Regions from separate parts of the Enterococcus sp. DJ147D b genome, predicted to be linked through region 2. Evidence: predicted binding sites of a transcription regulator. Region 2 holds the regulator's gene; each other region holds the start of a gene.
The links. The regulator NrdR, encoded in region 2, represses ribonucleotide reductase genes. The targets are predictions, from matches to a motif close to ACACNATATATNGTGT.
Positions count from the first base shown of each region.

Region 1 (6,367 bases), 670 kb from region 2:
GGCGTAATCAAAAATCAATTATTTATTGCTTTATTTATGTTAGTATTCCAAATTGCTTATATGATTTTATTTAAATAATTAGGAGGAACAAAAGATGAAAGTATTAGTAACAGGTTTTGATCCATTTGGCGGCGATAAAGTAAATCCAGCATATGAAGCTGTAAAAAAAATGCCTGCAGAGATTGCGGGAGCAGAAATTATCAAATTAGAAGTACCGACTGTATTTGGCAAAAGTAGCCAAGTAGTTAGAGAAGCCATTAAAGAACATCAACCAGAAATTGTTATCTGTGTTGGACAAGCAGGAGGTCGCTCAGCCGTTTCATTTGAACGAGTAGCAATCAATCTAGCAGAAGCGCGTATTCCTGATAATGAAGGAAACCAACCATTTGATACGGTATTGGAAGAAGATGGACCAGCCGCTTATTTCACTACATTGCCAATCAAAGCAATGACTAAAAATGTTCACGATCACGGACTACCAGCATATATCTCTTACACTGCAGGAACGTTTGTCTGCAATGATATCATGTATCGTTTATTACATGTCCTTCACACAGAATTTCCAACCATTTGTGGTGGCTTTATCCATGTGCCATTTTCACCTGATCAAGTAATTGATCGCCCAGTAGGTACAGCTTCTATGTCATTAGATGATATTGCCGATTCATTAACATATGCGGTTGAAGCTGCAATTGAAAATGAACACGATATTTCTGGTAATGCAGGTACGACTCACTAATAATTAGCAATCAAATAGTAGAGGTAGAGGCTGGCAACTAACGAATCGTTAGTTCTCAGCTTCTTTTTTAAGGGGGAAACGTTATGGAAGAATGGAAAGCAGTGTTTGAAGAATGGTTTCCCAAAGAACTAAACAAAAAGAATTATCCAATCAAAGTATCAAAACAATATACCAGCAATCAACGCTTTGAAATTTATGAACGATTGACGAAACCACAACGCCAATTAGTTGATCAATATCGGCGCTATTTAATCAATTCACGCTTTATGGAAGAAAATTATTTAGCTGCTACAGACTGGGTATTTGCTGATTTTAAAATCAATCCTTTTTTTCGGACTTCCCGAAGACAAGAAAAGTTATATTGTGATTGTGGGCGAGAATTAAAAGTTCAATACATCGTTAAATCGCCAAAAACAGGAAAAATTCTAAAACTAGGAATCAATCACTTTGCCGAACATTTGCACGTTTCACCAACAATCGCGAGTTCAATCCATCAAGGGATGACAAAAGTTGATTTAGCATTGGATGAGCTACTATGGCTAAAACAACAAAATATCGAATTTCCAGAAGAGTTGTGGCAAGAATATCTCTTTTCTTTGTACCACAATCGACGAATAAAACGTCCGTATTTGCCAGACGTTCATCTGGCTAAACGAGTAGCAGATTTTCGACAAGCACAGATGCCTATTTATTTAGCAGACTATCAGGCACTAGCGCATGAAATCAAAAAAATGGGGGAACAGATTGCCAATCAACCAAAGAAAAGTCGAGCAAAGAAGGAATTATTTGAGGATTTTACAGAAGAACTAACGAGGGACGTTGAAGAATTTCTGACAAATTACCGTTCATTTTTGCGAAAAGATTGGCAAGTTGTCTTGCGAGATACAAAGGCGAAATTACCAGTCAGTTACTTTGACTCGTTGATTGCGGAACTGCGTTTGTTTAATCGAGAACAACCAACACATCAGTTAGCTGAAGCGAGGGAGTGTGCACAACAACAGCGTTTTATCCAACCGGCTATCTACACCTTGATTTGGGAAAAGTATGCTTGTTATGGATTTACAGAAGGTTTTTTTGATAGTTTGCCAAGAGTGATCCGTAATGGGTTTTTAAAAGCCCTACGTCGAGAATCCTCGCCGACCGCTAAAGTCAAATCAACCAGTAAACAGGTAGGCACACAAGAATGGAAAGACCTTGCTCACTCGCTCCACAACCAAAAAATCGCTGAAGTGCTTGTTGATTTTGAACAACGAGAGTATGTTTTTTCAAAAGAACAAAAAAAAGCGTTAGATTATTATCAAAAACTAGAACATTCTCTTTACTTAGAAAAGCCAGAAGTTAAATCACTATTGAAAGAATTGTTATAAAAAAACTACTGTGACGAAAAAGTCGCAGTAGTTTTTTTTTGTTTCAAGATGTTTTCAGAGTTGAACGTTTTGCGCCACAACCTTTATCCACGGTGTTCCCAAAACAACTCCTCAATATAGCTTGCATTCACATCAAAATATGAAAAGCTATTTTGAGTGTCTGTTCGCTATCTAGTCGGAGCTGAACGTTTTGCGCCACAACCTTTATCCACGGTGTTCCCAAAACAACTCCTCAATATAGCTTGCATTCACATCAAAATATGAAGAGCTATTTTGAGTGCCTGTTCGCTATCTAGTCGGAGCTGAACGTTTTACGCCACAACCTTATGCATGTTGATGCGTCTGATAATATTCTTCTTCCATTTTTTGCATTCTTTCACGTTCTTTTTGGTTGTACCAAGGAGAAACTGTAAAGGCCAAAACATCGTTTAATAAGTAAACAGAGCTGTTAACAAACATTGCTAGACTTGCAGAACCATGTGTAAACGATACATACCAAAGAACCATTTGAGCTAGACCAGAAGCTAACCACCAATAGTATTGATTGTTGTATCGCAAGAAGCTAATGATACCAGCTGAAAGACTGATTGAAAAAGCAATTGCATCAATCCAAGGACGAGGATCGTCAGTATAACGACCAATCAAGAAGCCTGAAACAAAATAAACAAGAATTGTGCCGATAATTGCGATGAACCAACTTTTACCAGTAAATTTACGAATTTTTGAAGCCATATTGTGGTTCCATTCTTTACTTAATAAAACCGGAATGTCCAAAGTCACCATATAAGCAATCTGTTCACCAATACTTAAATAATTTTTAGCTGAAAAGCCAACAATGATGAAACAAATGGCAGATAAAATGCCTAAGACACCATTCACAGATTTCGCAGCGTTGATCGATAGGATACATAAAACACCTAAATTAGTTCCGATAAAGGCAATAATCGATAGCCAAGTAATAGGGCTATTCACGAGTGTCATTATTTGACATCCCAGACTAAAAAAGAAAAGATAATAATTTTGTTGAGGCCAGCCTTTTAGCTGATGAGCTAGAAAATGAAAATATGATTTCATGTATAAGAACTCCTTTAGACACAAAATGTAGTGTCTCTAGATTTTTTTACCACAATCTATTGTATGCTTTTAAATGATAAAATCTAGTCTTACAATTAAAAAAAATCTGTGTTATGATATTTTTATTTTAAATTTCTGAAAAAAAGAAAACATTTCAAAGCATAGCTTAAACAAAAAAGCCAAGAGTCAATTAACTGACTCTTGGCTTTTCTTTTTATTGAAGTGAGAATGTCATCTGAACTGGATTATGGTCTGAGTAAGCAAACTGCGTATCAATTACTTGGATATTTTTGACTGAAAGATTGTCAGAAACCAAAAATCCATCAATTAACGTGACGAAAGTTTTGTTTGGCTGATAAGCTTCGTTTAAATTGCGTACAGAAGGAACTGCTTTTTCAGCTAAATTTTTGCGAACGATGTGCATGCCCTTCGGTAAAAGTTCTTCAGGGAATGCGTGTGTCCAACTTAGTTCTTCTTTTGCTTTGCCAAAAATTTTTTCGCTGTCAGGTAGTAGCGTATGATTATAGTCGCCTCCTACAATAACATAATTTTTTTCTGCTTGATCTTTTTTCAATTGTGCAGCTAGTTTTTTGATTTGTGCTTTTTGGATAGCAGGATCTTTTGTATAAGCCGAAAGATGTAAGTTATAAAGGGAAAGAAATCTGCCGTTTGCAACAGGAACCTTACTTACTGTAAATGCACGGTCTAAGTCAAAAAATTTATTGAATCCAGTCTCGATGGGTAAAGAATACCGTCTACTTTCAGCAATCATTCCTTTACTAAAAGTAACCAGACCGGATTGTGATTTACCAATCGGTTGCGTGATTGGATAAAAAAGATAAGCTGAGTTATAATTTTGACCATAAACAGATGAATAGTCGCTAAAATTTTGTGAAAGTGCGGTAACTTCATCCACGTTATAAGAACGAGTTGCCTTTTTGTCAACTTCTTGAAGGAAGGCAAAGTCTGGTTGTTGTTCTTGAATAACATCCTGAATTTTCTGTAAGTTATGTTGAACATTTTGTTTAGTAAATGCGCGTGACTCAGTGCCTCCATCCATGAAAAAACTATAATTAGGCGGATAGGCGGCATAACCAATATTATAGGTCATGATTCGATAATCTTGAGTTGTCTGGATATCTTTAGCTGCCCTACTTGACTGGATAGGGAGTACCTGATCATCGGCTTCTCGGTGATAACTTAGATACACATAGCCAACATAGACTGTTATAATAAGTGAAAGAATTGCGAGTATTGATAAAAGTATTTTTAGTGATTTTTTCATTTTTTCCTCCTTGAAACATCTTTATCTTAGCAGTAATTCAACTAAGAAGCGAGGAGTTTGTGATTATAATAAATAGATGAAATTATCATGATTCTAAAAGTTTTACTAACAAGTTTTTGTTTTAGTTAAGAAAGGAAAAAAAATAATGAACTTATCAACTATCCACCATGTAGCAATCATTGTTTCTGATTATCAAAAATCACGAGAATTTTACGTCGAAAAATTAGGCTTTGAAGTAATTCGTGAAAATTATCGTGCAGATAGAGATGATTACAAACTAGACTTAAGATTAGGAGAGACTGAATTGGAGATCTTTGGAATTGCTTCTGCACCAGCAAGACCCAATTATCCAGAAGCATGTGGGTTACGCCATCTGGCTTTTAAAGTCGATCGGATTGAACAAGTTATAGCTGAACTTCAGGAAATGGGGATTGAAACAGAGCCGCTTAGAACAGATACCTTTACAGGGGAAAAAATGACGTTTTTCTTTGATCCAGATGGCTTGCCACTTGAATTACATGAATAGATAACAAAACTGTCACTTCTTTTTCACTTGCTTCGATTTTTCCAAAAATAGAGTCTTGGTATACTGAAAAAAAATTGGGAAAAGGGAGTAAGCAAATGAAAAAAATCGTTCTTACTTTGGCTGCTTTAGTGTTCGTTGGTGTTGCGGGTGGAATGGGTTTGTTAAATGCGACTTTTCAACCAGATGATCTGAGTGAGCAAGATTATCAAATTTCTCTAGAACAAGCCATTTCAATTTTTGAAGAGGAAGCACACAGTCAGAAAGTAACAAGTATCGGCTTTTTTTTACCTGATGAAGTTAAGAGAACTGCTAGTTCAGCTTATAGTTATTTATTTGTAGACAAAGATCATGAAGTTGTTGTCAATCCAACGACAGGAAAAGCAACGATGAGAGCTGTTAGCCAACAAAAAAAACAAAATCAGAAACAATTAGATATAAAAAAACTGCGCAACGTCAAAAAACCACAAGTGGCTATGAAAGAGGCAATCGCTGTTTCTGGGAATAAACGAGCGAAAGTTCATGCTTGGGAAATTCTCGAAAAAGAAGGAAAGTTTTACTACAATATCCATCTTTTAGCTGAGAAAAAAATCCGACAATTTTTAATATCAACATAGTCCGAAAAGAGAAGGTTATCACTTCTCTTTTTTTGCATATAAGAGTAATCTAAAAGTGTGAAAACTGAAAGGAAGTTGAGATTATGGAAAAGATGATGTGCCCACATTGTGGTAAAAGATTTGCGTATCATGAAGTTGGAAATGTTGTAGAACACGTGGATAAAGAGGTGCCAATTGTCTGTCCTTATTGTCGCGAAGAAGCAGCGAAACGAGTCTCTCACGGTTACTTTGTTACCCAAAAAATTGAAAATTATTTAAAATAACGAATTTTGCACTTTCTTTTTCCAAATGCTACAATGGCAAGAAAAGGAGAGAGAATAACTATGATTCGTTTTGCAAAAAAAGAAGACGGACCTGAAATTGCGCCGTTGATTTTGGTCATTTTGAAAGATATGGAGTTACCTTTTGTTCAAACCTTTGGTGAGCAAAAAACAATTGAAGTTTTAATTGATGCAATAGCTGATCCTAACTATCGTTATAGCTATACTCGTGGGATCGTTGAAGAAATAGATGGCAAAGTGGCAGGTATTGCTTTTGGTTACACAGATGAGGAAGAACCTGTGATTGATTTGCCTTTGGCTGATATTTTAGAAAAACATGGACTCCCACGTGATCAATATTTATTTATAGATAAAGAAACGCTTCCTAATGAATGGTATCTGGATACGATTTCTGTTTCTGAGAAATTTCGAGGAAAAGGAATTGGTTCTAAATTATTAGAGGCGTTGCCAATGTTAGCAGAAAAAGCGAACCGAGCAACCA
Region 1 covers NZ_CM177104.1:473,892-480,258, forward strand. Annotated here, with positions in the region: gene AC4BD1_RS02300 (DUF979 domain-containing protein) at 1-78, shown strand, start outside; gene pcp (pyroglutamyl-peptidase I) at 95-739, shown strand; gene AC4BD1_RS02310 (hypothetical protein) at 823-2,106, shown strand; gene pnuC (nicotinamide riboside transporter PnuC) at 2,431-3,180, opposite strand; gene AC4BD1_RS02320 (endonuclease/exonuclease/phosphatase family protein) at 3,395-4,465, opposite strand; gene gloA2 (SMU1112c/YaeR family gloxylase I-like metalloprotein) at 4,611-4,991, shown strand; gene AC4BD1_RS02330 (PepSY domain-containing protein) at 5,087-5,605, shown strand; gene AC4BD1_RS02335 (hypothetical protein) at 5,689-5,868, shown strand; gene AC4BD1_RS02340 (GNAT family N-acetyltransferase) at 5,929-6,367, shown strand, end outside.
Region 1: pnuC (nicotinamide riboside transporter PnuC) is a predicted target of NrdR. The motif match lies at 3,199-3,214, and genes of this name have one in related genera.

Region 2 (6,367 bases):
TTGATGTATTGGGGCGAGCAGTGGAAGCTGGTGGAACAACGATTCGTAGCTATCTCAATGCGCTTGGAGAAGCGGGTAGTTTTCAAATGGCCCTTCATGTTTATGGTCAAACAGGCCATCCATGTGTCCGTTGTCAAACACCAATTGTCAAAATAAAAGTTGCACAAAGGGGGACTCATTATTGTCCAAAATGTCAGCAACTAAAATTGCCAAAGTAGGTTTCGTTTTAGGTTTAACTGGAAGTATTGCAACAGGTAAAAGTACAGCAGCTGAAGTTTTTAAAAAACATGGGATTCCAGTAATTGATGGTGACGTAGTGGCAAGAGAAGTTGTCGAACCTGGAACTGATGGTTTGATGGCAATCGTTGAAGTATTTGGCAAAGAAATCTTGAATGAAGATGGTACACTAAATCGTAAAAAATTAGGTACTGTCGTATTTGCAAACGATGAATCGCGGCAAACCTTAAATCGTGTATTGAATCCGTTTATCCGTGGACGTATCAAACAACAAATTGCTGAGAAAAAAAGACAGAATCCCTTAGTTGTTGTTGATGTTCCTTTACTGTTTGAAGGGCACTATGAACGTTACATGGATGCTGTAGCAGTTGTTTATACTACAGAAGCGATTCAGCTTGAACGATTGATGAAACGAAATCAATTAACAGAAACTGAAGCATTAAAACGAATAAAGACGCAGTGGTCAATCGAAGTGAAAAAAGAACGAGCGGATATTTTGTTTGATAATACTCGAACAAAAGAAGAATTAGTCCAACAAGTCGAGTCATGGCTAAAGCAACAATCTTTATAACAGATTAAAAATACAAAAGCAAAGTGCTTCGTTAGCTAAACGGAGTGCTTTGCTTTTTAGTTTAATGCTTTTTTTGCTTACAAGTCATCAAAGACGTGAAATAAGTATTTTTACATCTATGAGAATGATCAATTAGTCGTATATTTTGAGTATCTTGTTCATTTTTGTTATGCTAAAGATAAGAAAAGGGGAGGGATTTGTATGGGAAATATCAAGAATCAAAAAGATAAAGTTGTCGGATCTGCCAAAGAAAAGATTGGTGAGTTACTTGATAAAGAAGAATTAAAAAATGAAGGCCGTGTACAAGCCGAGATTGGGAAAAAGAAAGCAGACCAATATAAAGAACGAATTGCTGAACTAGATGATCAACAAGCAGAAAAAGAAGCACGTCAACAAGATCTGACACAAGAACGAAAAAAAGAAATGACTGATCGAACAAAAAAGCCACTCCCAGACGCTGAACACATCCCTGATGAACAAAAAATTGAAGAACAACGGTTAAAACATTACACTGGTATTGAAGAAAAATTGTAGTTTTTGAAAACATGAGTCATGTTTTCAAAAGGAAACAGTTGAAAATCTTTCACAGTTTCGTTTTGATCGTCAAATGAGTTGTGATAAACTTTTGTCACAACTCATTTTTTTGCGATGAATGGATAAAAACGCTTTATGGCCGATGAAAACTGCATCTTTTTAGTTGAGAAAGTCGCTTAACATAAAAGTTTCATGTTATAATGCAACTAACTATGAAAGAGCAGAATGTTCTTTTTATAAAACTTAAATGATACATGAGGTGAACTAAATGAGATGTCCAAGATGTCAACATAATAATTCCCGTGTTATTGATAGTCGTCAAGCAGATGATGGTCGGGCGATTCGTCGTCGACGTGAGTGTGAAAATTGCTCATTTCGTTTTACAACATTTGAAAGAATCGAAGCTGCACCACTGCTAGTTATCAAGAAAAACGGTGAGCGTGAAGAGTTTAATCGAGATAAGATTTTAAGAGGATTGATTCGTTCAGCCGAAAAACGTCCAGTTGCTATGGAGCAAATGGAGCAAATTGTGAACCATGTAGAAAATCGTGTCCGAAGTTTGGGCGAAAACGAAGTATCAACCAATTTAATTGGGGAATATGTCATGGAAGATCTTGTAAATTTGGATGAAATTGCCTATATTCGTTTTGCAAGTGTGTATCGCCAATTTAAAGATATGTCTGTATTCTTAAAAGAGTTGCAAGATATCGTAGAGAAGGCAAAAGAAAATAACAATTCTAAAGATACCGAAGACGAAAGTACAGAATAAAGGGGGCATTTCCTTGGAAAATGCTTGGAAAGAGCTTCAACCAAAAAATATCTACCAAGGAAGAAAGCGGAGTCCTTTAAAAGAAGAAAATCGAAATGCGTTGCTCTATCTTTACCAACCTTTGATTGGTGGAGAAGCGCTTAGTATTTATCTTACTCTTTTGACAGAAATTTCTTTAGAGACTGGCCAAGGACCAGAAGGACTTCACGCAGATTTATTGAGTAGTCTTGGTTGTGGTATTCCTCAATTTTACGAAGCACGAAAAAAACTTGAGGGAATTGGCTTATTAGATGTTTATTATAAAGAAGACCCTAGCCTAGGTGCATGTTTCCTGTATGAATTACTGGAACCAATGTCGGTGAAACAATTCTTTATGGATTCTGTTTTAAGTTTTTTACTATTAGAAAAGGTTGGTCAACGTCGCTTTGATCAGTTAGTTAAACATTTCGAACCAAAAAAACTTTCAACAGAAGGCTATCAGAAAAAAACTAAAAAATTTTTAGAAGTGTACCAATTTAACGAGGCATCCTTTGCCGCTGACAAACAGCAAATCGAGAAGCTGGAAGAAACATTTACTGAGCAAGCAATAACGAAACGGTTACCTGAAAAAAGCACGATTGACTGGTCTTTTTTGACAAACTGGTTGCAAAAAAAACATATTGACAAACCAGATGAACCAACCATCAAACAACTCGAAATGTACCAACAATTGTATGGATTGGATGATTTAGCTTTAGGTGAGAAAATCGTTGAAGCGTACGACTTCACAGAGCAAAAAATTTCTTTGAAAGAACTTCAAAAAATCTTTTTGGCAAACCCTGTGAGTCAATCATCTACGCTAAAGGTACCTGCAGAAAATCTAGACAGCACCGAAATCAAAAAGGTGGAATCAGCGCCTAATCATGGACAACTGTCTGCAGCCTCTGTGCAGTTAATCAAAGAGGCCCAAAGTGTTCCGCCAATGAAATATTTAGAGTCAATCAAAAAAGAAAAAAATGGGTATGTATCTAAATCAGAAACGTGGTTGATGCAAGAGCTTGTTTCTCGCTCAGGGCTTCCAAGTAGTGTCATCAATGTGCTATTGAATTACGTATTGGTCATCAAAAATCAAGCAAGTTTAGGGACAAACTATGTCAACACAATTGCTAACGAATGGGCACAACAGAAAATCATGACAGCGGAAGATGCTATTGCTCATATTAAAAAGAAAAGCCAAGAAAGCGCAGAGAAAAAGCAAACGAGAAACTACTCAAATACTCGTCGAAATGTGCGCCGAGAAAAATTACCTGATTGGGTAAATCAACCAAAAGATGAGAAGAAAATCAGTCAAGAAAAACAAGCAGAAATTGATCGTCGCTTTAAAGAATATCTTGCTAAAAAGGAGGGTGACAACTAATGGAAGATGTTGGAAGAGAGCTAAAAAAGATCATTAGCAAACGTAATTATCAAGAAAAGTATGCCGAAATGATTCAAGAAGTATTGAATGATTCAGATGTTCAAGCTTTTTTGGCAGAACACCAAGAGCGTTTAACACAAGCAGATATTGAAAAAAGTTATGCAAAACTTTATGAGTTTGTTCAAGAAAAGCGAAAATATCAGAAAAATGATCCAACAATGATTGCACCAGGCTACGAGCCAAAACTGGTGTTGAACTTTCATTATGTGGATGTCACCTACGTACCGACTGAAGCATTAATTGCTCGACAAAAACAAGAAGAAATCCGTAGTCGTGTGAAAGCAATGGATATGCCGAAAGATATACAAACGGCTACATTTGAAGGATTTGAGCAAACAAGTGGCCGTAGTGATGCCTTTTTTGAAGCATTCAATTTTGTGGAGCAATACACAAATGATCCTAAAGGTTACCACAAAGGGCTATATTTAGTTGGAAGCTTTGGAATTGGTAAAACGTATTTATTAGGTGCAATTGCACATGACCTAGCAGTTGCAGGGTATACAACTACGCTTGTTCATTTTCCGACATTTGCAGTTGAAATGAAGCAAGCAATTGGAAAAGACCAAGTTTCGGACAAACTAGATGCGGTGAAGCGCTCGCCCGTCTTAATGATGGATGACATTGGAGCCGATGCAATGAGTAGTTGGATTCGTGATGAAGTATTTGGTGTTATTTTGCAATATCGAATGCAAGAACAATTACCGACATTTTTCTCATCAAATTTTACAATGGATGAGTTAGAAAAACATTTGTCTGTTACACAACGTGGTGATGAAGAACCATTAAAAGCTAAACGTATTATGGAACGAATTCGTTATTTAACAAAAGAAATCGAGATGACTGGAAAGAACCGTAGAAACAGCTAAAAGTGAATAAAAGAACGGGAGATGTGGTTTATGAAGCGAATAGTATCTTGCTTGACCTTAGCGACAACATTTTTATTATTGACTGCTTGTGGCAATCAGTCTACGAATGATGGACAAACAACTGAAACGACTTCTAATTCATCGACACATGATCAAAGTGTTTTTACTGGGACGGTCGAAGAAGTAACTGAAAGCGACGAAGAGGATCAAATCATTCGCGTAAAATTAGTTGACGTCAAGGCAAAGATTGATCCTGAGAATATTGGAACATCATTTGAGCATGACGGTGTCATTCTGAATGCACCAGCAGAGAAAATCAAACCCAGCGTGGATGCTTTGTCAGAAGGTACAGAGATCGAGTTGACCTTGGCTAAGACACCTGTAATGACAATGTCGTTGCCACCACAAATTCCAGGGAATTCAATTATTCAAGTTTTGGCTATCCAATAACTGAATGAGCTAAGCAACCGATTTTTTAATTTCGCAGGAGTGGCGAAGTTGGGAAATCGGTTTTTATGTTAGCGTAGTAAGATAACTTGAATTCTTCACTTGTACTTTGTCAGCTACAATAGGGTGAAGGAACGAAATAGTGCACTTACTTATGAACGATATCATAGTACGATGTTCAAGTGAAAAGAATAAAAATTTTGAAAGAGGGATATCGAGAAAAAGGATTTTCTGTCCTATCCCTCTCCTTATTTTATGGAGGAAATGCTATAATGATTGGAAAAGGAGTGAGGTTATGAACCATTTAGATTTATCGCGACGCTTAGCTGCTGTTGGAGAATTTGTTCCTGCAAAAGCGCGTTTAGCAGATATTGGCTCAGATCACGCCTATTTGCCGGTTGCATTGATGCTAAAAGGAAAAATTGAGTTTGCAGTTGCTGGTGAAGTGGTGAAAGGTCCATTTGAGTCCGCGCAAAAACAAGTTAGAAAAGATGGCTTAGAAGGGCGTATTATTGTTCGTTTGGCGAATGGTCTGGCAGCAATTGAACCATCAGATGGAATTACCGCCATCACGATTGCTGGTATGGGTGGCGCATTGATTCGTGATATTTTAGAAGCAGGAAAAACACGTCTAACTCAAAAGGAGCGCTTGATCCTTCAACCCAATATTGGTGAGCGTACGCTTCGAGTTTGGTTGCAAGAAAACCAATATCAGATTATTGAAGAAGTTATTTTGGAAGAAAATAAAAAAATCTACGAGATTATCGTGGCGGAAAAAGCGACTAGTCCAGTAACTTACTCTCCAGAAGATCTGATGTTTGGACCTATTTTACGAAAAACAAAGAATGCTATTTTCAAAGCAAAATGGCAAAGAGAACTTACGCAACGTGAAGCTATCGTTCGGCAAATGATTCAAGCAAATAAAGGTGCCGAAATCAGCGAACGCCAACAAACATTTGAAGCTGAAATCAAACAGATCCAGGAGGTGCTGAAATGATTAATGCACAAACATTCATTAATCGTTTTGAACAGTATTGTCCTCAATGGCTTGCAGAAGAAGGCGATCCAGTCGGTCTACAAATTGGCACATTGAATAAACCAATTCAAAGAGTCATGATGACGTTAGATGTTCGTCCAGAAGTAGTCGAAGAAGCAATTGTTAAAAAAATCGACTTACTAATTGCCAAGCATCCACCGATTTTTCGTCCAATCAAGCAGTTGACTACTGATGGTCCGCAAGAAAAAATGTATGCAGATTTACTGAAACATGAGATTACCGTTTACGCCGCGCACACAAATATGGATATTATTTGGGACGGATTAAATGACTGGTTTTGTGAGCAACTAGGTATTCAGGTTGAAAACTATTTAGTAAAAACACATGAAGTAGGATATAAAAAATTAGCAGTTTATTTACCTGTTGAGAATGCAACAACTATGCGTGAAGCTCTTGGACTTGCTGGTGCAGGTCAATTAGGCAACTATTC
Region 2 covers NZ_CM177104.1:1,144,162-1,150,528, forward strand. Annotated here, with positions in the region: gene mutM (DNA-formamidopyrimidine glycosylase) at 1-218, shown strand, start outside; gene coaE (dephospho-CoA kinase) at 191-808, shown strand; gene AC4BD1_RS05500 (CsbD family protein) at 1,010-1,342, shown strand; gene nrdR (transcriptional regulator NrdR) at 1,611-2,111, shown strand; gene AC4BD1_RS05510 (replication initiation and membrane attachment family protein) at 2,125-3,507, shown strand; gene dnaI (primosomal protein DnaI) at 3,507-4,433, shown strand; gene AC4BD1_RS05520 (hypothetical protein) at 4,464-4,883, shown strand; gene AC4BD1_RS05525 (tRNA (adenine(22)-N(1))-methyltransferase) at 5,176-5,877, shown strand; gene AC4BD1_RS05530 (Nif3-like dinuclear metal center hexameric protein) at 5,874-6,367, shown strand, end outside.

Region 3 (6,367 bases), 940 kb from region 2:
ACTAACTGAACCTGTTGCAATCATCAAATCAGTTTCTCGCGCAACAATTGCGAGGTCACGATTGATTTTTTTTGTTTTTTCGCTACCACCCGTGATAGCGTTGATATAAAACGGACTGGTCAAGGTAAAGTCAGCAACATTCGTTGATAAGTCGACATCCGTTGTCGCTAATTGTGGCAACGCAGTATGAACGAGGTGAACAGAGTCAAATTCATTTTTTTGCTTATTATGAAAAGCCTTAGCTAATGAAACGTGTTCGTCTTTTCGATTCATGATTGGTCCTTTCTTCGATAACTATAAACGTGAAGTGGAAGTGGTGTGATTTCTGCATTTTCCCATGCACTCATTAGTGGTAAAATCCCAGATTTTTGATCAACGATCACGATTCCACAATCACCACCACCAGCGCCAGAGGACTTAGCAGCACCTTCGTATTCTTCTGCTAAGTTACATAATTCATTTAACGCGGGTGTTTCAATCACCACACCGGTAACGTTAGACAAGTTACGTAATAATTGCCGATTGTGCCGAATTTGTTTTTGAATTAGAGCAACATCGTTCTGCTTGAATCCTTGAATCATTTTATTGACGCAACTTTCGCTATTGCTAAGAAATATTTCATAAGCAGACCTTTTGTCTTCTCGTGAACGATGAACTTGATCAACTAAATCAGAAGTAGAAGCTGGGCTGCCGGTCCAACCAATGAGCAACCGTAAATCTTTTGGTGCTTCAAGGGGCTCAATCGAAAGTCCCGGCCAATCCATTGCAAGTAATTCACTAATTGTGTGTTGTTTTTCTTGTTGTTGGACCCAACGATGATCAAAAGTCGAAAAAGCAATCCAACCACCATAACAACTAGCGGCAATATCCCCGCAAGAGCCATTGTCTTGAACAGCTAAATTTGCTAAGGCAGCAATTTTAAAAATTTCCAACTGGCTTAGGTGCAAATCATAAAAAATATTTAATGCTTTAACAGTTGCCACTGTCACTGCGCCGCTTGAACCAAGACCATATTTTCGACCATTTGAACTATCCAACTCGCTGGTTACTTTCAAGTCATAAAAAGAAAGTAAACTGTTTTTTTCTTGGGCATATTTTTCAGTTAACCGAATTGCTGCCAAAATATAATGAAATGGATTTTCTCGAATATCTAAAACTAGCTCCCCATTTCTTCTAGTCCAGCGAATCGGCATCTCACTATATTGAGCAGACTGGATACTTCCCACTTTTCTCGCCGCTTCGACTGTTACTGTGACAAATTGGTCAACAGCCACGATGATGGCAGGATGCCCAGTTTCTACAACTGCATACTCACCAGCAATGTAAAGTTTTCCCGGTGCAGATACTTCAATCATAAAAATCTCCCTTTACTTGATAATCGTCATTCCAGAACCTGCTTGGGCTGAAACGACTTGTTTTTTGCTAAATAAATGACTACAAGCTGTTTTGACTGCAGCGACATGTTTTTTTTTAACTAAAATTTTTACATTTGGACCAGCATCCATTGTAAAGTAACATGGAATGCCTTGTTTTCTCAAATTACGGACCGCTTGCATGGCTTTTAAACTATCAGGAGACCAATAAGTAAATGGTGGGTTCGCTGCTAGTGTAGTTCCATGCATCTTTAATGCGTTTCGTTCCATTGTTTCACCTAAAGATTGGAAATTTTTGTCGGCAATTGCTTGTTTTAACTGAGCTAAATCTGCATCTAGTGAGTCAAGCCAACCTTGATAAAAGCTTGAAGTTTCAACTGTGCGACGCATGCCATCCCGACTAGAAACGTCTTTTTGCTGATCGTTTAGTAGTAAAAAGACCATAGCTAGATCATCTTCAAAACCATCAGAAGGAATTTGCTTTGCATAGGAGGTAAGATCGTCAACTCCTTTTTCCCACTCAACAAATCCGCCGTAAATACTCCGACAAGCTGAACCAGAGCCTCGACGAGCTAATCGAGATAATCCTGTCTTATCTAAACCTAATTGAAGTGCTTCATTACAAGCACCAGCTAACGCAGCTAAGCCACTCGCCGAGGAAGCAAGTCCTGCAGCTGTAGGAACAAAATTCTGACTGATAACTTTCGCGTTGAGCGTTGTTTGGCCTTTTTCTCGTACGAGATCGAGAAAAGTACTTATTTTTTTCGTTGCTTTGTCATTTTGTTGCTCACCATCCAAATAAAATTCATCCTTTGTGAAAGTATCAGAGAAAATAACTTCTGTTTCAGTATAAAAAGCATCTAGTGTAAGGGATAAACTATTATTCATTGGTAAAATGAGCTCTTCATCTTTTTTTCCCCAATATTTGATGAGCGCAATATTCGTGTAAGCACGAGCTTTTCCTTTAAACATGGGTATGTACTCCTAATCCTTGAATCCAAGTAGCTACAGCACCAGCATCTTCCAAAGCGGTACAAATTGCTTGGGCTTCTGTTTTTGTTTTAGCAAGAGCGAGCATGCAACCACCACGTCCGCCCCCAGTTAATTTTGCTCCCAGAGCACCAGCAGTTAACGCTGTTTCAATCAACAAATCTAGAAAGTGATTACTGATTGTTAATTCTCTCAAAGTCACTTGTGCAAGATTCATGACTTGTGCTAAATTTTCGGGATCATTCTCGATAATTGCTTGTTTTGCTTTTTGTGTGAGTTGTCCTAATTGTTGAATTTTTTGTCCAGTTTTGTGTGAGTTTTTTTCAAATAAATGAGCGACATCTTTAACAGCTTCACGTGTCTGTCCTTTGATTCCAGTATCAGCAACAATCAAAAAAGCATCCAAATTGATTGTGAAATACTCGAAAGGTTGCCCTTTAACAAAATAGATTGGATTATGACTACTGGTAGCAGCAGCATCGATGCCACTTGGGTTGCCATGAGCAATCTTTTCAGAAATCTGAACATAGCTTAACAACGTTTCATGTGTGAATGAAAGTGAAAGATAATCATAAAAAGCGCGTGTGATTGCTACTGCCACGGCAGCACTAGATCCCATTCCGCGTTCAGAAGGTATCGTACTTTCAATAGTGAGACTGATTGACTCCTTGATACCGTGATCTTGTTTTAACTGTGTGACTAGAGCTTTGATATTTTTGAGTGATTGTGGTGCATGAATCAATTTTCCTACATAATAAGCTGAAAACAATTGATCTTGATTGACGTCTTCAACTAACGTTTCAAATTGTGCAGTGACTTTCGTTGCATAGAAGGGAAAGGCAATTGCCGGTTCACCATATACAACGGCATGCTCACCCATCAAGATAATTTTTCCACTTGATTCCCCTTGGCCATAGTTTGCCATAACTTAACTCCTTTTCCTCACATAACAGTAACTTTTAGACAAAAAATAAAGCGCCCTAAATAGTTGCGCTACTCAACGAGAATTTGGTTTAATACTATAGAAAAAAAACAAACCAAAAATCATTTCCTCCTTATTTTACTAAATCCGCTCAATAAGTAAAACCAAGAATACGTTTTCTAACCAAAAATCACTGTTTTCTTAAGAATTTTTTTTAGTTTTTCGTCAAATAATTTCAAATGAATTCTATTTGACACTACTAGATATTGGGGGTATATTTAAAAAGATTGAAAAACATATACAATATTTAGTGATGAAGTGAGTTGGAGGTAAATGAGCGTGATCGTTTTAGCTGGTACAATTGGCGCAGGAAAGTCAAGTTTAACAGAAATGATAGCTGAAGAATTTAATAGTCAGGCTTTTTATGAATCAATCGATGATAATGAAGTATTACCTTTGTTTTATGCTAACCCTGAGCAATATGCTTTTTTATTACAAATTTATTTTTTAAATAAACGTTTTGCAAGTATTAAACAAGCAATGAAGGATGATAACAATGTTTTGGATCGTTCAATTTATGAAGACTCTTTATTGTTCCATTTGAATGCAGATTTAGGAAGAGCGACAGAGACAGAAGTGCGTGTCTATGATGAATTACTAGAAAATATGATGGAAGAATTACCATATGCAGCGCATAAAAAAAATCCTGATCTACTGATTCATATTCGCGTTTCTTTTGATACCATGTTGGAGCGAATCGAAAAGCGTGGCCGTTCGTATGAACAATTATCCTTTGATCCATCTTTATATGACTATTATCAAGAATTAAATCGTCGATATGATCAATGGTACGAAGACTATGATGAAAGTCCTAAGATTCAAATCGATGGAGATCGTTATAATTTTGTCGAAGATCCACAGGCAAAAGAAGAAGTCATCCGACTTGTGAAAGAAAAATTAGCGGAAATTCGTCAAGAACAACTTGTATATTAAACAAAAACTATTCAAGCAATGGCTTTTACCTTGTTTGAATAGTTTTTTTATTTATACTAGTAAGAGAAACCGTTATGAGGAGGTAAATAATGAGTAATAAACGCTTTTTTAATTATGACCAGAATTTTTGGTTAAACATTCAAAGAGACAATGTTATTGGTGTTAAAAACCTAAAAGAAGAGTACAAGTTAAGTGATGAGATGTTGACTTACTCTCTTGATAAAAATGAACGCGCACGTGTGGAGTATGATGTGCTCGATGAGGCGATGCTTCTTGTTTACAATGTTCCTCATCAAAGAAAAAGTGAAAATCATTACGAGACAACACCAATGGCTTTTATTTTGAAAGAAAATGGGATTTTTACATTTACTACAGAAAATACTGGTTACGTAGTACGTCTTATGGAGTCGTTGCTACAACGTACGCCGAATATGAGCGTATACAGCCTATTGTTTCAAACCTTATTTTTAATATCAGATTCCTTTTTCCCATTAGTTGAAGAAGTAAATAGTGAGCGGCAAAGATTAAATCAAAAGTTACGAGAAAAAACCAGTAATCAAAACTTGTTACAATTATCTGATTTAGAAATCGGATTAGTTTATTTAGTGACAGGAACAAAACAAAATGCCGTGTTGATTGAGCAAATAAAAGCATTGGCTATCTATCGTAAAATGTCTGAAGGCGAAAAAGAACAACTGGATGACGCATTGATCGAGGCGAAGCAAGCAGTCGAGATGACGAACTTGGCATCTCAAATTTTAGATCAGTTATCTGGAACTTATAATAACTTGCTGAATAACAACTTAAATGACACGATGAAATTTTTAACTGTCTGGTCATTATTATTGACTGTTCCGACAATCGTCACTGGCTTTTTTGGAATGAACTTACAGTTACCCTTTACTCATTCCGTGTTTGGCTGGGGAATTGCTTTGGTTATTAGTTTAGTTTTGTCGGTTTGGATGCTAGTCGCTTTGTGGCGGCGCATCAAATAGTTATTCTTCAATAATCAGTCCCAAGTTAGCGGCGATGACTAAAGCTTGTTCTTGGTCAACCAACAAACCCGCGAGATTTTCTAGAGAAAGTGCAATTTTAGTAAAATCATTTGTTCTAAAATCTAACTCTTTTAGAGGGGTCCGGAACCAATTAGAACCTGTGAGTTGGTTGCTACTTAAAGCTAAGTTTTTCCAACGAACCTCATAAAATTCGGTGTCTTCCAATTGACAATCAGAAAAGCGGACTGTTTTTAAATTCGTGTTACTGAAAGAAGCCATTGATGCTAAACACTCATTGAACGAGCAATCACGGAGGTAGCTTTCCGCAAAATTTGTTCCGGTTAACTTACATTGCTGAAAAGTCACCTGATGAAAACTTGCGCCAATCCATTCCAAATTGGAAAAATCACAGTGGTCGAAAATGACATTGCTACATTCAAAATTTTCCAAAATAGTCTTTTGCATGGTTAGTTTTTGAATGTGACTATCTCTTATAATCAAATTCTTTGCTGACAAATAACTTTGGTCGCTATCTTTGACTAAAAGATTTGAAAAAAGTTCTTCATCTTCTAAATAAAAATTGCCTTCTTCTAGGTGAGATAAGATAGGTGAAATAGGATCATTCTTTTTCATAAATTGCCTCCAAATTATTTTCTTATCTTAAAGATAAATAAAATTAAGAAAAAATGCTAGATTATCTTATTAAAATAGATCCTTTATTTTAATAAAGAGTTGACATGTTCAAGGGAATTTGATAAACTAGTGGAGTTGAGAAATAAAAGCAGAAGCACGCGCTTCTCGCCTTAGTTGACGTAGTCACTGGGCTAGATAGTTTTCGCCGGTTATTTAGGTGGATTATGCGCGGGTTCTGATAAAAAGAACTCGTTTTTTTATTACCGAAAATTCGGTAAGCTTTTCTTTCTCTCATAATATTTGGAGGTGAATGACCATAGCAAAGGATATGATGGTTAACGACGGCATTCGTGCACGAGAATTACGATTGATCGGTTCAGAAGGCGAGCAGTTAGGTGTTAAAACAAAAGCAGAAGCATTACAAATTGCTGAACAAGCAAACTTGGATCTTGTGTTAGTTG
Region 3 covers NZ_CM177104.1:201,955-208,321, forward strand. Annotated here, with positions in the region: gene fni (type 2 isopentenyl-diphosphate Delta-isomerase) at 1-273, opposite strand, end outside; gene AC4BD1_RS01025 (phosphomevalonate kinase) at 270-1,355, opposite strand; gene mvaD (diphosphomevalonate decarboxylase) at 1,368-2,345, opposite strand; gene mvk (mevalonate kinase) at 2,338-3,288, opposite strand; gene AC4BD1_RS01040 (deoxynucleoside kinase) at 3,619-4,278, shown strand; gene AC4BD1_RS01045 (magnesium transporter CorA family protein) at 4,368-5,273, shown strand; gene AC4BD1_RS01050 (pentapeptide repeat-containing protein) at 5,274-5,906, opposite strand; ribosomal protein L20 leader region at 6,047-6,173, shown strand; gene infC (translation initiation factor IF-3) at 6,217-6,367, shown strand, end outside.
Region 3: AC4BD1_RS01040 (deoxynucleoside kinase) is a predicted target of NrdR. The motif match lies at 3,584-3,599, and genes of this name have one in related genera.